3 regions of the Peribacillus aracenensis genome follow, and region 1 is predicted to be linked to each of the others. Evidence: riboswitches for the same ligand, from Rfam matches in the RefSeq annotation. Region 1 holds a riboswitch; each other region holds the start of a gene.
The links. Region 1 has a riboswitch for lysine ahead of N0M92_RS11110 (amino acid permease). Riboswitches for the same ligand answer to the same signal wherever they lie in the genome.
Positions count from the first base shown of each region.

Region 2: it holds a riboswitch for lysine, as region 1 does, so the genes downstream of both, dapA (4-hydroxy-tetrahydrodipicolinate synthase) here and N0M92_RS11110 (amino acid permease) in region 1, are expected to answer to the same signal.
Region 3: it holds a riboswitch for lysine, as region 1 does, so the genes downstream of both, N0M92_RS08715 (aspartate kinase) here and N0M92_RS11110 (amino acid permease) in region 1, are expected to answer to the same signal.

Region 1 covers NZ_JANZMJ010000008.1:183,067-186,355, reverse strand. Annotated here, with positions in the region: gene N0M92_RS11115 (glycoside hydrolase family 13 protein) at 1-469, shown strand, start outside; gene N0M92_RS11110 (amino acid permease) at 509-1,960, opposite strand; lysine riboswitch at 2,056-2,241, opposite strand; gene N0M92_RS11105 (LacI family DNA-binding transcriptional regulator) at 2,497-3,289, opposite strand, start outside.
Region 2 covers NZ_JANZMJ010000049.1:1,631-4,919, reverse strand. Annotated here, with positions in the region: gene dapA (4-hydroxy-tetrahydrodipicolinate synthase) at 287-1,183, opposite strand; lysine riboswitch at 1,318-1,496, opposite strand; gene N0M92_RS27440 (metallophosphoesterase) at 2,196-3,289, shown strand, end outside.
Region 3 covers NZ_JANZMJ010000006.1:110,329-113,617, reverse strand. Annotated here, with positions in the region: gene uvrC (excinuclease ABC subunit UvrC) at 1-1,491, shown strand, start outside; lysine riboswitch at 1,553-1,729, shown strand; gene N0M92_RS08715 (aspartate kinase) at 1,818-3,050, shown strand; gene N0M92_RS08710 (YslB family protein) at 3,113-3,289, opposite strand, start outside.

The DNA of each region.
Region 1 (3,289 bases):
AGAGCGGATGATGTCAGCCATCCACGCCCGAAGCAGGGATAATGCGAGGACACCGATTCAGTGGAATGACTCCCGGAACGCAGGATTCACGAAAGGGACGCCATGGATTAAGGTTAATCCCAATTTTCCAGAGATTAATGCAGAAAAAGCCTATAATGATCCGAATTCCATTTTTCATTTTTATAAAAAGCTTATTCAATTACGCAAGAAACATGAAATCGTCGTTTATGGCCGTTTTGAACTGCTATGGCCGGATGATGTACGAATATTTGCCTACACGAGATCGTTTGAAGAAGAAAAGCTGCTGGTGCTATGTAACTTTAAAGAAGAGGAGGCCTCCTATACTTTGCCTGAAGAGCTGCATGCATATTCAGCCACAAGGCTGATAGGCAATTATGATCAGGAAGAAGAAGGAATCTCCAGCAAACCTCTGCGTCCATATGAATGCCGTGTTTATCATTTGATATGAAAAAAGGACCTGTTCTCCTTAGAACAGGTCCTTTGCGCATTATTTTGATTTAAGGTCACATTCCTCCAGGGGAATGATTTTCGTTTTATGCTTGATTTTATAGCCGAGCCAAAGGGCGAAAAATAAAATTAAGCCAATGTAGGAAACAAACATTGAATTCCAGTCGATCCCATCGCTGCTGAAAGCTTGATAGCCTTGTCCGATGATAATGATAAGGCAAAGGACAAGTGCGAATATAGGCCCGAATGGGAAGCCTTTTGCCCGGAATGGTAAAGCATTCATATCAAGGCCTTGAGCTGCGTAAGCTTTGCGGAACCGATAATGGGCAATCGCGATCCCAACCCAGGTGACGAATCCTGCCATGCCTGAAGCGTTCAATAACCAGATATAAACGACGCCATCACCGAAAAATGAAGCTAAGAATGCAACGCAGCCTACTAATGAAGTCACGATAAGTGCATTCACGGGTACTCCCCTTTTATCTAACTTGCCTAGGAATTTCGGTGCTTTCCCATCACGTGCCAAGTCCCATAGCATACGGGTTGAAGCGTACATGCCAGAGTTACCGGCAGAGAGTACGGATGATAGAATGATCGCGTTCATGATGGATGCAGCAAATGCAAGGCCTGCCCGTTCAAATACAAGCGTGAATGGACTTACGGCAACATCTTCACTCAATAAACGTGAATCGGTAAACGGAATGATCATGCCAATTACAAAAATGGCAAGGATATAGAATAAGATGATGCGCCAGAAAACGGATCTGATCGCTTTTGGGATATTTTTTTCTGGATCCTCACTTTCACCTGCAGTCACTCCAAGCAATTCCGTTCCTTGGAATGAAAAGCCGGCAGCCATGAATACGCCTAGGATCGTGAAGAACCCACCGTTAAAGGGACCTTCACCCATTGTGAAATTTGAAAATCCAATTGGGTCTTTCCCACCCATGATCCCGAGAATGATCAGAACACCCGTGATCAAGAAAATGACGACTGTCACGACTTTGATCATGGCAAACCAGAATTCTGCCTCCCCGAAACCTTTTACTGACATGTAATTGATAAGAAACATAGTGATTAATGCAATGGCACTCCAGATAATTGAAGGGCTATCCGGGAACCAGAACTTCATAATTAAGACAACGGCTGCCAATTCAGCGGCAATGGTGATTGCCCAGTTATACCAGTAGTTCCAACCAATCGCAAAACCGAAAGACGGATCGACGAATTTGGATGCATAGACACGGAATGAACCGGCCACTGGCATGAACGCTGCCATTTCTGCAAGACTTGTCATTAAATAATAAACCATGATGCCGATGACTGCGTATGCCACCAAGGCACCGCCGGGACCGGCTGAATGAATGGCACCGCCACTTGCTAAAAATAAACCTGTTCCAATCGTTCCACCTAATGAAATCATCATTAAATGACGCGCTTTCAGGCTCCTTTTCAGTTCAGTAGGGCTTGATGCTGATTGTGAATTTGACAATTGATGTTACACTCCTTTTTATTGGAAGGGAACGAAAAATAAAAAACAGCAGTCGAAAAAGATCGACGGCTGTTTATAATAAACCCGTTTATCCTTCCGAAGATAGCTCCCCACGCTTTTTTGAAAAAGCGTGACAGTGGTGTTCCTGTTCGGTAACACCGCCAGCAAGAATATACATGGAATATACCCTTACTTCGGCAATTTATCCTTTCAAACGGAGTCTTGAATTTTCCAGAATCTCGTCCGTTTTACTTTTATAAGCTGCAGCCTCTAACTCATCGGTAAATGAGGAAGTATTCAATTTTCTAAAATCGTTGCGCCAGCTTGTAAGTGACGTCAGACGATAGTTCTCATGAAATTCATGCAATCGCTAATAGATTGCTAGTAATTGAGTAAACTTTACTATATCAAAATTATAAAATAATCTCATGAATATCGCAATGATTATTTTATGTGGTTATTTTTTCCTAGTTAATGAATGATGGCGGCAAGGAAGAATTCAAATGGCGATATACCAAAATAAAGCATGGAGATCATTAAACGGTCCTTCTTTTTATAAGGGCATAGTCCAGTTTTACATGTTTGACCAGCTCAGGATTCTCAAATAGGTCCACCGCCATTTTCCCAATCCATTCCAACGGCAAGGAAATGGTCGTGATGTCGAGCATTTCACCCAGGCTATCATTATTGAAACCGAGAATGGCCACATCCTCCGGGACCCTTATACCTGATTTCTTAGCGGTAAGAATGAAGCCAGCGGCCGTGTCATCATTCGTGATGATGATGGCTTCAGGTTTATCCATCATCGAATTCCATTCCTGAAACAATTGTTCACCGTCTTTGATGTGATAACTGCCTTCAAACAGCCATTCCTTATTGTTTACCAGTTGATGTTTACTCATGATATCGGTAAAGGCTTTTGTACGATGGGAACTATTTCTGCTCTTTTTACGGCCGAGGCTGTATCCGATTTTCTTATATCCTTTAGCAATCACGTACTCAAGGGCACAGGAGAAAGCTGCATAATGATCAATGCTGATGGATGAGAATTCAGCCTGGGCCGTATCTTCACATAAAATGATCGGTCCGTATTTTTGATATTCCAAAAGGATTTTCATTTCCGAAATCCTTGAACAAACGATAATGCCATCGAGCTGCTTCATTTGCAGCATATTAAAAGCCTCGATTTCCTTCTCTCTGTCATAGTTTGTTTGAAAGATGACGATATGACAGCCGATTGCATTTGCCTGTTTAGTGATTCCGTTAACGATTGCCCCGTAATATGGGTGATTGTTGAAGGGGATGATGATGCCGATAAGATTGGTTTTA
Region 2 (3,289 bases), on a different contig from region 1:
AATAAGCTTATGATCAATCCCCGAAAAATCATTGCTATAGAAAATTCGACATTTACGATTCCTACTGGATACACCATATATTTTTCTTGAAAATGTAAATTCTCCTTTTGCCCTTAATCATATAAAATCATTATATTGCTCAACTAGTTTTAGCACTGAGCCTTGCAGCGATAAAAAAACAGTACACTTCATTCGAAGTTTGCACTGCTTTTTTAAATTTCGCCCGGTTATTATGTTTTTTAATCAGAAAATCGGTATTGAAGACTCGATTAATGAATCATTAAGCTTATTTACTTAACAAAATTGCTTCCGTGTTACTCGGTTGTAGAGCTATTTGTAGTGCTCTTTTTTCTTCATCGTTTAAAGGGACCAATGGTAAGCGGACACCTCCAACATTTAACCCCCGCATATTTAATGCTGATTTTACCGGTGCTGGGCTTGGTGCAGCAAATAATGCTTTCATAATTGGAAGAAGGTCGCGATGAGCAGTGGCAGCAACTTGGACATCCCCATTTTTAAAGCTATTGATCATTTCTTGCATTTCATTGCCAATTATGTGTGAAGCAACCGAAACAATGCCTGTTCCTCCGATGGCTAAAACCGGTAATGTCAATCCATCATCGCCGCTGTACAATGTAAAATCGCTAGTTGTTTTGCTGATGATTTGTGCCATGGCATCTAAGTCACCACTTGCTTCTTTTACTGCCACAATATTGTTGATTTTTGAGAGGCTAACAATCGTCTCAACGGACATGTTCACGACACTTCGTCCTGGGATATTATAAAGCATTACCGGTAATGATGTTGAATGGGCAATAGCACTAAAGTGCTGGAATAGTCCTTCTTGAGACGGCTTGTTATAGTATGGGGTAACGAGCATGATTCCGTCGACTCCTGCTGCCTCTGCTTGTTTTGTTAAGCTGATGGAAGCCTTCGTGTTATTTGAGCCAGTTCCAGCTATGACTGGAACTCTTCCATCAACAACTTCTACAACCATTTTGAATAAATCCACTTTCTCTTCTGCAGTTAATGTAGGAGACTCTCCAGTTGTACCAGCTATTACTAATCCATCAGAACCATTAGTAATTAAATAATTTACTAAAGTTCTCGTAGCATTAAAATCAACCTCATCATTATGATTAAACGGGGTAACCATTGCGGTTAAAACTTGGCCAAAATTCATAACTTCACACCCTTTTGTATAATTTTTATAAAAATTCAGAGGTGGTTAGGGCCATTCAGGAGTAAACGCAAAAAAGCAACAACGAGGATTCGCTGCTGCAGTAGAAACAATATTTATCAAAAAAATGTTTCCGCGCATAAGATAGCCCTCCATATAGTTTCCTATATGACAGTCCTGCATTTATTCAATAGCAGAACCAGCTTCAAGAACATGAGATTCTTTCCGCTTCGGCAAATTCCCCTTTCCACAATAGTCATGGGATCTCATTCTCCTCAAAATGTGTACTAATGGTCTTTGCTCCTCTATCCTCACTTCAAAAAGTATGAAGTAAGAAAATATTTAATTGTCTGTAATATAACAAGGAATCCTCTTTATTGCAAGGACAATTTAGAAAGGATGCCATTAATAACATCAAGCTAATGTTAACCAAACCATAGACAAAATTATCTGTGGTCCGATAAAAACTGGTCAGAACAGTTGCATGAAAGAGGAAAACAAACTGAAGATGTTCGATAGCATTATAGCAGGCAATTTTACCAGCGATTATGTTGCTGAAAATGGAAATAAATCCACAGCCAAACAAGATCAAACGGATTGAACTCTTGGTGCTTTCATTCCTTTCAGGATTGGAACGGGATACGTATAACAGCATACGTATCTCCAAATCCATGAGATGGAATGATAAAAGCCATTAAGATTCGTGGGGATAACTACGTAGTTAAGGGGTAGTTCCCCTTTTACATCAAGCAAAGGTAAATCATTACTACAAGCGAAAAATTATCTTAAGTTTTCCTCCAGAAACAATTTAAGTGAACGGAATGACTATTGGCCATAGGTATTATTTGATTTATTAATATTTAAATTACACTGAACCTATATTTTATTAATAATGTAAAGTTACTATTTTAATTGGAAAACCACATAAAAATTGAAAAATGAGGAGGATATTTTACTTATTGGGAAATACTTACATAATTATAGCGACTAAATGATATATAGGAGGAAAAAGATTTTGAAAGCGAAAAGTAAATTTGCTGCAATGTTGACAGTTGTAACGGTGGGATTAGCAACTTCTTTATCAAATGTACAAGCATTCTCGGAATCTTCAAATTCAGATAATAAACGTAAACCCGAGCTCGTTTTTCCTGTAATCAGTGATGTACATATAGATGATGGATCAACTGCTGATATGAACAAGTTTAGAACAGCAATGGATCAATTAAACAAAGCTGCGCCTGAACAGGATGCTTTTGTTGTCGTTGGGGATTTAACGGACTATGGCTACGCTACTGAATATGATAAGTTCTTCTCCATTTATAATGAGAAGAAACAAGGCGATGTTCAATCCATGTTCACTATGGGAAACCATGACTATTGGAATGGACTTTCAGTAGAAAAAGCACAAGATCGCTTTCTCGAGAAAACAGGAATGGATTCTCTTTACTATCATAAAAAAGTAAATGGATATGATTTTATTACGTTAAGTCCGGAAAATGGTAATACGCATGGTTTATATTCTGTTCATCAAATTAACTGGCTAGGCGAAAAGTTAGCTGCAGCAGAAAAAGAGAATCCGGGCCAACCAATCTTTGTTTTTCTTCATCAACACATTAAAGACACTGTGTATGGAAGTGACTTATGGGGAACTCAGGAAAATAAAGAACTTTTATATGATACATTAAAGAAACATCCACAGGTTATTACATTTTCAGGCCATTCTCATTATCCACTTGAAGACCCTAGAACGATTCATCAAAAAGACTTTACGTCTGTTGGCACGTCTTCTGTAAGTTATTTGGAATTAGAGCCGGGCAAACTTCAAGGGTTTCATCCTGAAGGATATCGGGATATTAGTCAAGGTATGATTGTAGAAGTTTATAATAATGAAGTTGTCCTTAAAAAACGTGATTTTCATAAAGACGATTGGGCAGGAAAACCATGGGTAATCAAACACCCTTCTAAAAAAAATAACTTTACATATACAGACGATCGAGATCAGTTACCACCGGTTTTTGCAGTTAAAGACAAGGCTTCGATTGTAAAAGAAAAATCGACACTAAAAAGTTTGAATATTACATTTCCACAGGCAAAAGATAACATGCTCGT
Region 3 (3,289 bases), on a different contig from region 1:
GATGATAAGACGTATCCTTTCATCAAGCTGACTGCGGAACGCCACCCGCGTCTAATCATTACGCGAAAAGTCAAAAAAGACAAAGGGAAATATTTCGGTCCTTATCCGAATGCGTTTGCAGCTAACGAAACGAAAAAATTGCTCGACCGCATCTATCCCCTAAGAAAATGCAATACTTTACCAGATCGCGTGTGTCTCTATTATCATCTTGGCCAGTGCCTGGCCCCATGTGTATATGAAGTAGAGGAACAGGAATATAAAAAAATGGTGGATGATATCAACCGGTTCTTGAACGGCGGGCATACTGAAATAAAAAAAGAACTGACTGAAAAAATGCTAGTGGCATCAGAAGAGCTCGATTTCGAGAGGGCCAAGGAGTTCCGTGACAAGATTGCCCACATTGATATTACGATGGAGAAGCAAAAAATGATGACGACCGATTTCGTCGACAGGGATGTATTTGGCTTTGCCTATGATAAAGGATGGATGTGTGTTCAGGTATTTTTTGTCCGGCAGGGTAAATTAATAGAAAGGGATGTTTCACTTTTTCCGGTCTATGATGAACCCGAACAGGAACTACTTACATTCCTAGGTCAGTTTTACGAGATTACGAACCATTTTAAACCAAAGGAAATCTTGCTGCCTGAATCAGTGGATGCCGAAATGGCCGAAGGGCTGCTTGGGGTCAAAACGATTCACCCCAAAAGGGGGGCGAAAAAAGACATGCTTAAATTGGCGAATAAAAATGCCTCCATCGCCCTTCAGGAAAAATTCTCTTTGATTGAAAGGGATGAAGAAAGAACGATCAATGCGGTGGAAAACCTCGGGAACCAACTGGGCATCTACACCCCGCACCGAATTGAAGCTTTCGATAACTCCAATATCCAGGGAAGTGACCCTGTTTCGGCTTTAGTCGTGTTCATTGATGGGAAGCCGGAAAAAAGAGAGTATCGAAAATATAAAATCAAGACGGTCCAGGGACCTGATGATTATGAATCGATGCGTGAAGTGGTCAGAAGAAGGTATTCACGAGTATTGAAAGAAGGGCTGCCGCTACCGGACTTGATCATCATTGATGGCGGAAAGGGACATGTCGAAGCCGTTCGGGATATTCTGGAGAATGAATTGGGCCTTGAGATTCCGCTTTCAGGCCTCATTAAGGATGAAAAGCATAGGACATCGCAATTGATGATCGGAAATCCTCTTGAAATCGTACCTCTTGATTCTCGGAGCCAGGAATTTTACCTATTGCAAAGAATTCAGGATGAAGTGCATCGGTTCGCGATTACTTTTCATCGCCAGCTACGCGGGAAAAATGCGGTTCACTCCCAGCTTGATGATATTCCAGGAGTCGGGGAAAAACGAAGGAAGCAATTATTAAGGCATTTTGGATCATTGAAGAAAATCAAAGAGGCAACAGTCGAGGAAATCATGGAAGCTGGAATGCCAAAAGGGGTAGCCGAGGGAATCGTTAGAAAATTACAAGAATAATCTTGCTACCGATAAATCACTATGCTATGATTAAAAGGAATTTTTAACTAGACAACTTAAAAGTGCTGATAGAGGTGCGGAATTCAAGAGTAAAGACCTGGAGAAGTATGAGCTTCCATGAAAGGTTTTGAAAGGGGATGACGCCGAAGGAAGACAAGACTCATACCTTGTTTTCCTGGTCCGACATTTAATAAATGGCGGATTGTCAGGGTTTATACCCTGGAGAGCTATCTCAGTGTGTTTACAGTATTGGATATGTGATCACAGCAATGAGATATTTCTCATTGCTTTTTTTATTGCCTAAAAAGTAGAGAGGGTGCATGAGGATGGCATTAATCGTTCAAAAATTCGGCGGAACATCCGTCGGTAGCGTAGAAAAAATCAAAAATGTTGCCAATCGGGTAATCGAGGAAGCGGAGAATGGAAATGAGGTAGTCGTCGTTGTTTCAGCCATGGGGAAAACAACGGACCAATTGGTTTCCATGGCCCGTGATATTTCCGGAACCCCGAGCAAAAGGGAAATGGATATGCTATTGACCACTGGGGAACAGGTAACGATTTCCCTGTTAACGATGGCATTGATTGAAGAAGGGCATGAAGCCATTTCGTATACTGGCTGGCAGGCTGGCATGCAAACGGAATCTGTTCATGGGAATGCCCGGATTTTAAACATTGATGCTTCAAGGATCCAAGCTCAGCTTCAACAGAAGAAAATAGTGGTCGTGGCCGGTTTCCAGGGAAACGATGTAAATGGGGAAATCACTACATTGGGAAGAGGCGGTTCCGATACGACGGCGGTTGCCATCGCTGCAGCTCTGAATGCGGATAGATGCGATATTTATACCGATGTAACAGGTGTTTTCACAACGGATCCACGCTACATAAAAGGCGCGCGAAAACTCCAATCCATTTCTTACGATGAAATGCTGGAACTTGCCAACCTAGGGGCGGGCGTCCTCCATCCAAGGGCTGTCGAATATGCAAAAAATTATCAAATTCCGCTTGAAGTCCGTTCAAGCATGGAGAGAGAATCAGGAACGATCATTGAGGAGGAAGCAACTATGGAAGAAAACTTAATTGTACGCGGCATTGCTTTTGAAGACAGTATTACGAGAGTCACAATTTATGGTTTGCCCCAATCACTTGGTGCATTATCCACAATCTTCACGACACTTGCGAAAAACCGGATCAATGTGGACATCATCATTCAAAGCATGACAGCCGAGGATACGACCAATCTATCTTTTTCCACAAAAAGTGAAGATACGGAAGCGGCCTTGATCGTGCTGGAAAATAATAAAGAACGATTGGGATTCGACCGGGTCGAAACGGAGAGCGGGTTGGCCAAAGTGTCCATCGTCGGTTCTGGTATGGTATCCAACCCCGGTGTGGCTGCCGAGATGTTTGAAGTGATGGCCAATACAGGCATCCAGGTGAAAATGGTCAGCACGTCGGAAATTAAAGTTTCGACTGTCGTCAATGAAAAGGAAATGGTGAAGGCGGTTGAATCCCTTCATGAAGCATTTAAACTTGGTCAGCATGCAAATGTGCTAGCTTAAGTGCAGGAGTCCAATAAAAAACAGACTTCCGGTAAAAAGGGTAAGTCTGTTTTAAGGGCTCATTAGATTGGATCTCTGGGATCCCATTGGATGGTGAATATCACTTTTTTTGCGCGGCGTTTGATTTCTTCCGTTGATTCGCTGAGGAATTTTTTTTGCAGTGAAAACTGCTCGGCAAGGAAACCGGCTTCAAGCTGGAAGTGACAATCAGGGTGTAAGTCCAGGCGGCGGCTGATTAT